4 regions of the Rhizobium sp. WSM4643 genome follow, and region 1 is predicted to be linked to each of the others. Evidence: predicted binding sites of a transcription regulator. Region 1 holds the regulator's gene; each other region holds the start of a gene.
The links. Region 1 encodes PhoB, which activates phosphate uptake and scavenging genes when phosphate is short. Its sites were predicted from a motif close to TGTCATNNANCTGTCAT; they were not measured.
Positions count from the first base shown of each region.

Region 2: N1937_RS11400 (UDP-2,3-diacylglucosamine diphosphatase) is a predicted target of PhoB. The motif match lies at 1,711-1,727, and genes of this name have one in related genera.
Region 3: phnC (phosphonate ABC transporter ATP-binding protein) is a predicted target of PhoB. The motif match lies at 1,118-1,134, and genes of this name have one in related genera.
Region 4: N1937_RS15940 (DUF1045 domain-containing protein) is a predicted target of PhoB. The motif match lies at 1,431-1,447, and genes of this name have one in related genera.

Region 1 is NZ_CP104040.1:176,969-180,274, reverse strand. Features, by position in the region: gene N1937_RS00910 (aspartate aminotransferase family protein) at 1-281, opposite strand, end outside; gene N1937_RS00905 (GcrA family cell cycle regulator) at 702-1,235, shown strand; gene phoB (phosphate regulon transcriptional regulator PhoB) at 1,800-2,483, opposite strand; gene phoU (phosphate signaling complex protein PhoU) at 2,631-3,306, opposite strand, start outside.
Region 2 is NZ_CP104040.1:2,249,467-2,252,772, forward strand. Features, by position in the region: gene N1937_RS11395 (MFS transporter) at 1-611, opposite strand, end outside; gene N1937_RS11400 (UDP-2,3-diacylglucosamine diphosphatase) at 837-1,679, opposite strand; gene N1937_RS11405 (histidine phosphatase family protein) at 1,915-2,664, shown strand; gene N1937_RS11410 (FAD-binding oxidoreductase) at 2,797-3,306, opposite strand, start outside.
Region 3 is NZ_CP104040.1:4,657,298-4,660,603, reverse strand. Features, by position in the region: gene phnL (phosphonate C-P lyase system protein PhnL) at 1-468, shown strand, start outside; gene N1937_RS22850 (DapH/DapD/GlmU-related protein) at 465-1,082, shown strand; gene phnC (phosphonate ABC transporter ATP-binding protein) at 1,201-2,046, shown strand; gene phnD (phosphonate ABC transporter substrate-binding protein) at 2,131-3,036, shown strand; gene phnE (phosphonate ABC transporter, permease protein PhnE) at 3,206-3,306, shown strand, end outside.
Region 4 is NZ_CP104040.1:3,170,364-3,173,669, forward strand. Features, by position in the region: gene puuE (allantoinase PuuE) at 1-520, opposite strand, end outside; gene N1937_RS15940 (DUF1045 domain-containing protein) at 648-1,355, opposite strand; gene N1937_RS15945 (NAD(P)/FAD-dependent oxidoreductase) at 1,470-2,648, opposite strand; gene mnmD (tRNA (5-methylaminomethyl-2-thiouridine)(34)-methyltransferase MnmD) at 2,647-3,306, shown strand, end outside.

The DNA of each region.
Region 1 (3,306 bases):
AAGAACACCTTGTCGGCGAAGGTGGCGTCCGTCAGCCGTTTTGCCAGACGCTCCTGGCCGGGGATCTCATAGATGTTCGACAGGTGCCAAACCTTGTCGGCCTGCTCCTTCAGCGCGCCGACAACATGCGGATTGCTGTGGCCGACGGAGGTGACGGCGACGCCGGCGCCGAAATCGAGATATCGCTCGCCGCTTTCGGTGATCAGCCATACGCCCTCACCTCGCTCGAACCGCAGCGGGGCACGAGAATAGGTGTCATAAAGCGGCGCGGCTTCAGCCATGGCGCGATCTCCATCAAAGTTGCCGGGCAATGACTCCGGCTAAGGAAACCAGGCCCGAAAAATCAAAAATGCCGCCTTGCGGCGGCGAGTGGCACTATTTCCTTTTCGCGCTGCAATGTCAACAAAACGGCGCCCTTAGCGTATGCAGCAAGAGTGTACAGCGGCATTTCCAGTCATCAACAGGCATTATTGCAGAAATGACACGCAGGGGCAGCAAGTTGGGGAAAACTACGAATTCGATTCATCCGGATTCATGCGACTCTTGTCACGGAGTCAGGCTCACACTAGGTTAAAGATCAATTACTAGACTGCATGCGGCGGAACTAGTCACCAAAATTGATCAAGCGTTTCTTGTTTCGGAGCTCCCGGGACAACGGTGAGGGATTCTGCCATCACCAACGCAGAAGGTGGAGACAGGGCATGAACTGGACAGACGAGCGGGTCGAGAAACTCAAGAAACTTTGGGCCGAAGGACTGAGCGCCAGCCAGATCGCTGCGCAGCTTGGCGGGGTCAGCAGAAACGCGGTCATCGGCAAAGTGCACCGGCTGTGCCTTCCCGGCCGTGCCAAGGCCGGCGGCACCAACACCGCGGCGCGAACGCCGAAGCGCAATACCTCGGCGCCGCGCGCGCCGAACTACGCCTCACGGGTCACCACCCGCACCGTTACCCGCCAGCAGGGCGCGACCATGCTGAAGGAAGAGATCGAGATCGAAACGATCGAGGAAATGGAATACGTGCCGAGAGGCAATGTGGTGGTGCCGATTTCGCGACGCCTCGGCCTGACGGAGCTGACCGAACGCACCTGCAAGTGGCCGGTCGGCGATCCGCTGAAGGACGACTTCCATTTCTGCGGCTGCGAATCCCCCGACAATTCGCCTTATTGCGGCTATCACCAGAAGCTTGCCTACCAGCCGGTCAACGAACGCCGCCGGGCGGCAGCGCGGGCCAGCTGAGCGGGCTGACCATCGTTAGAATGCAGAAAACGGGCCGAGTGGCCCGTTTTCTTATGCACGGATGGAAGCTGTCGGGCGTTCAGCTCGTTGAGCACGCCGATTTGTCCTCATCGGCTGCCGCCACCAACCAGGGTCGAGTCATGGGTCTCGACCCTTCCTTCTGTTCTCAACGGGGCGAAGGGACATGCCGCAACATCTCGATTCCCTCTTCTCCCCTCGGGGAGAAGGTGCCCGTAGGGCGGATGAGGGGGCCGGGGGAGCCGGTCTTTCTTCAAAACCCATGCGGGCTTCGACCGCGTTCGGGCCGCTGCCGTCGGCATATGGGGTAGGTCATTACGGAAAGAGTGTGCCGTGTGGCCCCCTCATCCGCCTGCCGGCACCTTCTCCCCGAGGGGAGAAGAGATTATGCCGCAACCTTCTCCGTCCCCACCAACCCTTTCGCAGGGCACGTCCCTTCGCCCCGTTTACGGGGTGGTCCGGAGGACAGGTCGAGACGAGTGGCTCGACCCCGGTAGGCTAGGACATTAGCACGAGCGACCTTGTCAGCAACCAGAACGAAAGCCCTCAGGCTTCCATCGAATAGCCGGCGCCGCGGACGGTGCGGATGACGTCTTGCATGTTGGAGAAATTCAGCGCCTTGCGCAGGCGGCCGACATGGACGTCGACGGTGCGCTCGTCGACATAGATATCGTGGCCCCAGACGCCATCCAACAGCTGCGAGCGGGAGAAGACCCGGCCCGGCGACGACATCAGGAATTCCAGCAGGCGGAATTCGGTGGGGCCGAGGCGGACTTCACGGGTCTTGCGATGGACGCGATGGGTCTCGCGGTCGAGCTCGATGTCACCGCATTTCAGCACTGTCGACAGCACCTCGGGACGGGCGCGGCGCAGCATCGCCTTGACGCGGGCAACGAGTTCGGGGGTCGAGAAGGGCTTGACGACATAGTCGTCGGCGCCCGTCGACAATCCGCGGACACGCTCGCTCTCTTCGCCGCGCGCCGTCAGCATGATAATCGGCAGGCGCTCGGTTTCCGGCCGCATGCGCAGCCGCCGGCAGAGCTCGATGCCGGAGACCCCGGGCAGCATCCAATCGAGGATAAGAAGATCTGGCGTGCGCTCCTGAAGCCGCATTTCGGCTTCGTCGCCACGAAGGATGGTATCGACCTCGAAGCCTTCCGCTTCGAGATTGTAGCGAAGGAGCACGCTGAGGGCTTCCTCGTCTTCAACAACTGCAACTCTCGGGATCATGCGTATCGGTCTCCTCGCGCACGATCCTTAAACCGGGGGTGATTTAAGCAATGCATCCTGCGCAAATTCAGAAATTGGCTGCGACCTCTTTGCGCGCCCGGACGGGCGCGCACGCAATTGACTGGTCCGGGCGACTGGCCCGGGCGGTTATTCCGTGACCGCGCCGACGGTGTTGGCGCTGTCGTCCTTCGGACGGTCGCCTTCCGGCTGCGCGCCTGTCGTCATGTAAAAGATCGTTTCGGCGATGTTGGTGGCGTGGTCGCCGATGCGCTCGATGTTCTTGGCGCAGAAGAGAAGATGCGTGCAGCTGGTGATGTTGCGCGGATCTTCCATCATGTAGGTCAGGAGCTCGCGGAACAGCGAGGTGTACATCGCGTCGATCTCGTTGTCGCGTTCGCGGATCGCATTCGCCTTGTCGGCGGAACGATTGGTGTAGACGTCGAGCACTTCCTTGAGCTGGACGAGCGCCAGCTCGGACAGATGCTCAAGGCCGCGGGCGAGCTTGCGGGGAACGCCGGTGCTTTGGACGGCGATGACGCGCTTGGCAGTGTTCTTGCCGAGGTCGCCGACGCGTTCGAGATCGGCGGCGATGCGGATCGAACCCATGATTTCGCGCAGGTCCGCAGCCATCGGCTGACGGCGGGCAATGGTGACGATCGCCTTGTCGCCGATTTCGCGTTCGGCGTGATCGAGGATCACGTCGTCGGAGATGACCTTCTGCGCCAGCGCGGTATCGCCATTGACGAGCGCCCGGACGGATTCGGCGACCATCTGCTCGGCCAGACCGCCCATTTCGGAAATCCGCCTGGACAGGAACTTCAGA
Region 2 (3,306 bases), 2.1 Mb from region 1:
ATGTTGATCGGCTGGCCGCGGCGCCGCGTCGGCCCGATGCGCGGACAGAAGATCGCCATGACAACGGTCATGATAAAGCCGAACACCATGACATCAAGCACCATCCCGCCGCCCCATCGGCTGATCATCTGGCCACCAACCAGCGTCGAGACGATGAAGGCGATCGAGCCCCACACGCGCATCGACCCGTAATCGAGCCCCCAGCGGCGCACACCTGAGATGACGATCGATTCGACGATAGGCACATAGGGCGCGAAGGTGGCGCCCTGCAGCGCATAGATGATCGCCACGGGCCAGAAGGTCGTCGTCCAGAAGAGCGCGATCGCCGTCAGCAGCGACATGCCGCCCGACCAAAGCAGCACGTCGGCGCGCTCCTTCAAGCGGTCGGCGATCATGGCGACGACAGGCGCCACCAGCACGCGAACCACCATCGGTATGGCAAGGATGATGCCGATTTCGTGGTCGCTGAAGCTGTGGGTTGCGAGCCAGACGGGAAAGAACGGCAGGACGATGCCGTTGACGAGCAGCGGCGCGCAATAGGAAAGCGCGCTGAGCAGCCGGAAACGCGGCGGCGCTCCCTCACCCGTCGGGGAATTTTGAGCGGGAATCATAGGTGGACCTGCAGGAAACTGGACGCTGTCCTAACACACCACCCTGGAGGCGACTATTGCGAGAAATAGCCGTTCTGAAACGTTTTAGAAAATAAACAGGGCCTGTCGCCAAACGGTAACGGCCAAATACCTACTGCATTATTTTAAGTGTTTGCGGCGTCCTATACGCGTCTGAAAAGACGCGCGGCGCTGTAAAGCGCAGACGCGGATGCGCCGCCGCCTGAATCAAGCGGCCTGCGGGGCCAGTTCGCCCTCATCATGCATTTCGATGGCGGCAAGCGCCGGCACGCTACTGGCAAGCGCCCGCCAGGTGATCAGTTCGAACGTGCCATCCTCGTGCTCGGCGACCGCCGTGCAGCTTTCCACCCAATCGCCGGTGTTGATGTAGCGGATGCCGTCCATGTCCTGGATGATGGCATGGTGGATATGTCCGCAGATCACCCCGTCGGCGCCGTTTTTGCGGGCCTCCTCGGCGACGACGCGCTCGAATTCACCGATGAAATTGACCGCATGCTTGACCTGCAGCTTCGCCCAGGCCGAGAACGACCAGTAGGGCATGCCAAGCCGGCGGCGCACCGCCGCCAGGATGACGTTGATGCGGATTGCCGTGTCATAGGCCCAGTCGCCGAGATAGGCCAGCAGTCGGGCGTTGCGGACGACGATGTCGAACTCGTCGCCGTGCAGGATCAGGTATTTCTTGCCGTCGGCGCCGTCAAGCATCATGCGCTCGACGACTTCGATGCCGCCGAAATGCATGCCTGGGAAGGCGCGCAGGAATTCGTCGTGATTGCCGGGAATATAGACGACGCGCGTGCCCTTGCGCGCCTTGCGCAACAGCTTCTGGACGACATCGTTGCAGACCTGCGGCCAGTACCAGCTGCGCTTCAGACGCCAACCGTCGACGATGTCGCCGACGAGCACGATTGTATCGGCCTCGTGGTGGCGCAGGAAATCCAGCAGGAAGTCGGCCTTCGCGGCCTTCGAGCCGAGGTGGACATCGGAAATGAAGAGCGTGCGGAAATGTCTGGGTTCCATCATGTCTTTCACGAGCTGCCGCTCATGTCCCATCTTTCATCTAGCCTTCCAAAACCAGACTCGTGTTTCAGGAAGATGACAAGCTGGGGAAAAGCCCTGCAAACCTGTCCATCGCCGCGCGGCCGCCTGGCCGTCGCCGCGCGGACAGCATGCCCGTCGCCGCGCATGCAGCACGCCCGTCGCCGTCAAGCCCACTGACGAGGTTGCCCTGCGCATTCAGGGCGTTCATGATGACGCCGATTCCATATCCGACAATGCGGGATGGCTGATGCGTCTCTTTCTCGTTCGCCATGGCGAATCCCTCGGCAACGTCAACGAACAGGCCTACCGCCAATTCGGCGATCACAATGTGCCGCTGACGCAGTGGGGCCATCGGCAGGCTCTCGAAGCAGGCGGCGTGATCGCCTCCTATCTGCAAGCACTGCCGAGCGCAGGTTTCGGCAAGCTGCATATTTGGTATTCGCCCTTTCTGAGGACGCGGCAGAGCAAGGATGCGCTGCTCGAAGCCCTGCCGGAAAGCTTCATCGGCGATATCAGGGAAGATTATCTGCTGCGCGAGCAGGATTTCGGTCTCTTCACCGAAATCTACGACCGCGCCGAACAGAAGCAGAAGTTTCCCGAGGAGTTCGAAAAATGGGCAAGGCTGCGCAGCAACAGCGGCAAGTTCTACGCACGGCCGCCGGATGGCGAAAGCCGGGCGGATGTGGCCCAGCGGGTGCGCCTGTTTCTCCAGACCGCCATGCACGATGCCGAAAATAGCGACCACAACGTCGTGATCGTCGGTCATGGCGTCACCAACCGGGCGGTCGAAATGAATTTTCTGCACCGCCCCGTCGAGTGGTTCGAGCGTTCCGACAATCCAGGAAACGCCGATATCACCCTGATCGAGGGGACGCGCTCGCAAGGATATGAGTCGATCCTGTTGCATCAGGCCGCCGAACGGCAGCCGGGGCAGGAACACGAGTTGCGCGATGCCTATGGCGCCGACGTGACAATCGTGCCGAAGCCCGGCGGGTAGCAACGCCCGACCGAAACAAATGCCATGTCACCGACCAAGGACATTATGCTTCGAGCGCCAGAAAATCGTGCCGCCGCGCGTTGAGCAAGCGCGCGGTGGCATGATGCAATGCCTTGTTTTCACGCCATCCCGTCAGGCGGCGCGCACGGCCGCCACGGGTTTGACGTTCTGGTTCATGCGGAACAGGTTGTTCGGATCGTAGCGCAGCTTGATTTCGGCAAGGCGGTGGTAGTTGGTCCCGTATGCCATTTCGACCCGATCGGTTTCGTCTTCCGGCATGAAGTTGATATAGGCGGTTCCCACTGCATGCGGCTTGGTTGCCTCGAAAAGCTCGCGCGCCCAGCCGGTGCAGCTTCCATCCATGCCGGCTTCCCGCCAGCGCGCATGCACATTCATGACGAAATGCGAGCTGCGCTGCGGAAACGCGGTGGCTTCGGTCGGAACACGCCCGGCCGCACCGCCGACATGGCCGATGAAGATCTCGCATTCCGGGCCGGGCAGCTTTCGCACGGCATTGAGCAGGACATCGATCGCAGCATCAGAGAGAGAGGCAAAATCCTGGCTCTTCCAGTAATTGCGCGCGCCCGGTGTCAACAGCGGGTCGAATGCCTGCTGCCAGCTGGTGAACGGCACCGGGCCGAC
Region 3 (3,306 bases), 380 kb from region 1:
TCCACCGATCCGCGCACCGTGCTCAACGTCCGCCGCAATACGCTCGGCTATGTCAGCCAGTTCCTGCGCACCGTGCCGCGCGTCGCGGCGATCGACGTGGTTGCCGAACCGCTGGTGGCACGCGGCGAGGACGCCGCCACGGCGCGGGAAAAGGCGGGCGCCCTGCTGGCCAGGCTCAATCTGCCGGAAACGCTCTGGCAGCTTCCGCCCGCCACCTTCTCCGGCGGCGAGCAGCAACGCGTCAACATCGCGCGCGGCTTCATCACCGAGCATACGATCCTGCTTCTCGACGAACCCACAGCCTCGCTCGATGCCAGGAACCGTGCCGTCGTCGTCGGCATGATCGCGGAAAAGAAAACGGCGGGTGTGGCCCTTCTCGGCATCTTCCACGACGAGGAAGTGCGCGAAGCCGTGGCCGACCGCATTCTCGACGTCCAGCAGTTCTCACCCGGAAAGATCGGTGCATGAGCCGCAAGCTTGATATCGAGCCCTATTTTCATGAGACGGCATCCGTCAGCGATTCCACCTTCGGGCGCTATACCGAGGTCTCGGAACGCTGCCGCATCAGCGAGGCCACGTTCGGCGACTATTCCTACATCATGCAGGATGGCTCCGTCTGGTGTGCGACGATCGGCAAGTTCGTCAATATCGCCGCCGCCGTGCGCATCAATGCCACCAACCATCCGACCTGGCGCGCGACACTGCATCATTTCACCTATCGCGCCGCCGACTACTGGCCGGACGGCGACATGGAGACGGACTTCTTCGCCTGGCGTCGCGCAAACCGGGTGACCATCGGCAACGATGTCTGGATCGGCCACGGCGCGACCATTCTGCCCGGCGTCAACGTCGGCAACGGCGCGGTGATCGGAGCCGGCGCCGTCGTGTCGAAGGACGTCGCGCCCTATACGATCGTCGGCGGCGTGCCGGCCAAGCTCATCCGCGAGCGCTTTCCAAGAGAGGTCGGCGAACGGATGGACAGGCTTTCCTGGTGGGACTGGGAGCATGACCGGCTGCGCCAGGCGCTCCAAGATTTCCGCAACCTAGACGCGGAAGATTTCCTGTGCCGCTACGGCGGTTAAAACCCCCGATATAGGGGCGAAGAATTGTGACAGGACTTACACAAATATGACATGTGAGGTTCATCAAGCGGGACTAATGCGATGCTGATCAAGGCCTGGATCGCAAGGGAAGAGCATGATGTTCGAGCTGAAGAATGTCACACGTCGTTTCGGAAAAAAGCTCGCTGTCGATTCCGTCACGCTCGCCATTCCCCAAGGCCAGATGGTCGGCATCATCGGCCGCTCCGGCGCCGGCAAGTCGACGCTGCTGCGCATGATCAACCGCCTGCAGGAGCCGAGCTCCGGCTCCGTTCATTTCGCCGGCGTCGAGGTCTCCGGGCTTCGCGGACAGGCGCTGCGCAACTGGCAGCGCGACTGCGCGATGATCTTCCAGCAGTTCAACCTGGTGCCACGCCTCGACGTTCTCACCAATGTCATGCTCGGCCGCCTCAATCACCGCTCGACGCTTATGAGCCTGCTCAACATCTTCACCCGCGAGGAACGCGTGCATGCCATCGCAGCACTCGAGCGCCTCGGCATCGAGCAGACGGCGCTGCAGGCAGCCGGCACGCTTTCCGGCGGCCAGCAGCAGCGCGTGGCGATCGCCCGCGCGCTGATGCAGAACCCGAAAATGGTTCTTGCCGACGAACCGATCGCCTCGCTCGATCCGCTGAACGCCAAGATCGTCATGGATGCGCTGCGCGATATCAACGAGCGCGAGGGCATCACCGTCATCACCAACCTTCATACGCTCGACACCGCCCGCAACTATTGTGAGCGCATCGTCGGCATGGCCGGCGGCCGCGTCGTCTTCGAGGGCAAGCCCTCGGAGCTGACCGCCGCAGCGGTGAAGGAAATCTACGGGACGGACAAGGACGGCGCCGGCATCGACGAAACGGTGACCTCGACATCGATCAATACAGCCCCCGAGCGGGCAGACAATCAATCCGCCGGCACCCAACCGCTGGCGCTGGCCGGCCTCTGAGAGGCAGCCGCGATCGAGCGCCCGCGTCAAGGGCACACTTCTTCGTAACGGGAAGACCGGGGACACCGGTCAATAGGAGAGAACATGTTGAAGAAAGCACTCTTTGCGGCAACGGCGCTCTTCGCGCTCGCCGGCGCTGCCCATGCTGCAGACCTCAAGGAATTCCGCATCGGCATCCTCGGCGGCGAAAACGAAACCGACCGCCTGCGCAACTATGCCTGCCTTGCCGACCACCTGAAGCAGGAATTCGGCTTCGAGAAGGTTTCGCTCTTCCCGGCCGCCGACTATGACGGCGTGATCCAGGGTCTGCTCGGCGGCACGCTCGACTTCGCCGAACTCGGCGCCTCCGGCTACGCCGCCGTGTACATCAAGGATCCGAAGGCTGTCACGCCGATCCTGACGACGCAGCAGAAGGACGGCTCGACGGGTTACCACTCGATCGGCCTCGCTCTGAAATCATCGGGCATCAAGACCATCCAGGACGCCAAGGGCAAGAAGCTCGGCTACGCCGACCCGGATTCCACCTCCGGCTATCTCGTTCCGCTGACGCAGATCCCGAAGGACACGGGCATGCCGAACGATAAGTTCTTCGCTTCGACCCAGTTCAACGGCGGCCACGAGAACAACCTTCTCGCCGCCTATGACGGTAAGGTCGACGTCGCCGTCGACGATAGCTCGGGCATCGGCGATTTCAAGGACGGCTACACCTCCGGCACCTTCCGCAAGGAAGTCGACAAGGGCGCCGTCGATCCGAACAAGCTGGTCGAAGTATGGCGTTCGCCGCTGATTCCGAACGGCCCGCTCGTCGTTCGCAACGCTCTCGGCGAAGAATGGCAGACGAAGCTTGCAGCCTTCTTCACGGCTCTGCCGGAAAAGGATCACAAGTGCTTCGCGGCTATCGAAGGCGGCGATTACAAGGGCTACTCGCCCGTCAAGCACGACTTCTACAACACTGTCGTTGAAGTCCGCAAAGCTGCCATCGGCGGCTGATCGGCCTCTTGAATGCGGGGCGGCCGGAAACGGCCGCCCTTTATCTTTGACTACAGCGCCGCGCGTCTTAGACGCGCAAAGGACGCTGTAGCACTTTGAATTGCTGCATAATTCTATCCTCAAGTCGATTCCGATTTGAGGATAGAATTATGAAGTAGGCGAGGCGTTGATGACTATTGCCGATACACAGCCGCACATGCAGAGCACGCAGGAGATCGGCACCGCCTGGAGCCGGATGGTCGCCAAGCGCCGCTTCTACACCATCCTCGG
Region 4 (3,306 bases), 1.9 Mb from region 1:
GCGTATTGTCGGAAGGCTTGCCCTGATACATGCCATAGGGCCGCTCACCGGTAAGTTCGGTATGCAGGCGCACCGCTTCGAGGATATGCTTGCGCTCCAGATCCTCGGGAAAATCCTTGTATTCCAGCCAACGGTAGCCGTGGCTGGCGATCTCCCAACCGGCCTCCTTCATCGCGGCGACGGCCTCGGGGTTGCGGGCCATCGCCAGCGTCACGCCGTAGACGGTCGCTTGCACGTTGAGATCGGTGAACATCCGCCAAAGCCGCCAGAAGCCAGCACGCGAACCATATTCGTAGATCGATTCCATGTTGAGGTTGCGCTGTCCCGGCCAGGCAGCCGCGCCGACGATCTCCGACAGCAGGTTTTCGGAGGCCGCATCGCCGTCGAGGATCGAGCTTTCGCCGCCTTCCTCGTAGTTGATGACGAACTGCACGGCGACACGCGCCTCGTCCGGCCATTTCGGATCGGGCGTCAGGCGCCCATAGCCGACAAGATTGCGCGGATAAGTCTCGGATACCATTAAATCACCCTCTGAAAAGACAGAGGAAACGGTAGCATCCGTAGCAGGAATGTCGAGCCGGAAACTGCGCAACGGAGTTCTGTCCGAACGCCGGCGCTCCGGCGCTAACCTTTGAGGCATTAGTTCGTCAGGCGATCCTGCGCGCGCTGACCTTACCCATCGGATGCAGCGAATGAACGCGGAAAGGGCCGCCCGTGCCCTCCTCGATCATCAGCGCCACGTTCGAAACCGTGACCGGCTCACTCAGGACAGGCTCGAAGATCGTCCGCAGCGCCGGCTCGATGCGCGGCATGTCGATCGCGTTGACGGGGCCTGTCACCGGCATATGAAAGCGGAACTCTTCCATCACATAGGGATTGCCCCAGCGATGAAGGTTGGCAAACTGTGCCGCCGATAGCCCGTCCGGATCACTGCGTTCGATCTCGGCCTCGCTGAGCGGTGCGCGGAAACGATCGAATTCCTGCACGATCGCCGAGGCGAGATACTGGATCTGCTCGCAAGGCGTGCTCGGCAGCAAGCTGTAGAAATTGCCGAGCCGGGCGACTTCGATACGCGGAATCTGAAAGGGAACGAAGGTCCCGGAAAAACGCATCAGATCGCGCAGAAGTTGCGATTCGGACATGTCGTTGGACAGCTGAAATGGCGCTTTCAAGACGCCATGAAAACCGTAGCGCCGGGGCACGGCGGTATGGAAGGCGATCTCGTGAATACCGAGGCCACGAACTGCCGGAGGCTCCATCATATCGCCCGAAAACACGTTTCGGCCAAGCCAATTGGCGGCCACGAGCGACAACAGGTCGCTCGCCGGAGGCGTGAAGCAAATGGCATAGCGCATGCAATTTCCTCCATCAAGGAAGTAAGCGCCGTTCAGATCCGGCGCTGTCGATGCGCAAGCAGATAGGTGATTTGCATGACAGAATAACGAAACGAAGCAGCGCCTAATTCACGTTTAACGTGAAGCCGCCGCGATGTGGCTTGAAATTGCGAAGCTTTCCGGCAGCAAAAATCCGCAGTCTGCATCGTCTGCGATTGATATCGCCGCCTCCGCCAGCCGGTGGGCGAGGCCGAAGCTGACTTTGAAGCCGCCGGTCAGCGCGATCAGGCGTGGATGATCGGGATGGCGGCCGATCATCGGATCCCGGTCTATCGCCTTTGGGCGAAGCCCGGCCCAGCGCTCGACAACGGGGGCGTCGCGAAGAGATGGCACGATGCCGCGCGCCGCCTCGATCAGCATATCGAGCTGGGCATCGGTCGACGTCGGGTCGTCAAAACGATTCTCGCTGGTGCTGCCGATTGCCGCTTGCCCGCCCTCGTGCGCGACGACATAGAGCCCGTCGAGGAAGATCGTCGGCAGCGCCGGGTCGATATCGGCTTTCAATAACGCTGCCTGCCCCTTGACCGCCTGGCCGAGCGGCTGTTTCAGCCCCGGCGTCAGGACCTGCAACAACGGAAAGGACTGATGGCCGGCGGCCAGGATGCAGTGACTGAAAACGATGGTTTCGCCGTTGATTTCGGCCGTACCGCGACCGGGATCGAGGCCGGCAATCGCCGCATGCTCCTGGATGCGAACATGCTTTGCCCGCCGCAGGAAGGCGATGAGTGCTGCGATCAGCAAGCGGGGCGCAACGCGGGCGGCGAGTGTGTCGTGTACGAAGCCGCTCTCGCCGGCAGACGCCTCGATCCAACCGTCCATATCAAGACCGTCGAGCACATGCCAGTGGAAGCGGCGCTCGCCCGCCCGCCAATGGCGTTCGGCGTCCTCAAAATGGCCACGCGCTATTTTGTTGAGATGCGGCTTCGGCAGCGGGATCAGCCGTCCGGACCTGTTATACCCGGCGGAAAGCCCGGTCTCCGCTTCGAGCGCTGTGATCTCGGCTTCGAGCGAGACCAGCGCATCGAACTGGAACTGCTTCTTCTCCGACCACCGGTCCGGCATATGCGGCATCAGCGCGCCGAGCAGGCCACCACTTGCACCTTCGCCCAACCTGCCGGCGTCAGCGATTAGAGCACGGATTCCCCGGCGTTCGGCATGGACGGCCGCCCAGAGCCCCATGATGCCGCCGCCGACAATCAGCAATTCTGAGGACGATTGACCTGAGACCGGCTGAGGACTATCGGCTTTTTCCATGACAGACGTGAACCCCGATCAGATTGGCGCGGGCGCGCCGCAGCCGCTCGAATGGCGCGACGGCGATATGCCCTATTCCACCGCCTTTGGCGATCATTTTTATTGCCAGACCGATGGGCGGCTGGAATGCGGCCACGTTTTTCTCGCCGGCAACGGCCTGCCGGAGCGCTGGAATGGGCGGCAGAGATTCCAGATCGGAGAACTCGGCTTCGGCACCGGCCTGAACTTCACTGAAACCTGGCGGCAATGGAAGCTGCATCGTGCGAACGGCCAGCACCTGCATTTCATCTCCTTCGAACTCTATCCGATGCGCAGCGAAGAAATCGGCAGGGCGCTGTCGCATTGGCCGGAGATCGATGTCGAAGGCGGATCGCTGACGGCGGCTTGGCCGCAAGCGCCTGCTGGCACCGTCTCGCTGAACCTCGATTCTCAGACGACGCTCAGCGTGGTCTGCGGCCGCGCGCTCGATGGCGTTGCAGCAGCCAAACCCGGCTTCGACGCCTGGTATCTCGACGGCTTCGCCCCGTCGCGCAACAGCGATATGTGGTCGGAAGAACTGATGCGGCTCGTCTGCGAGAAAAGCGCAGTCGGCGGCACTTTCGCCACCTATGCGGCGGCCGGCTTCGTGCGCCGCAATCTCATCGCTGCAGGTTTTGCC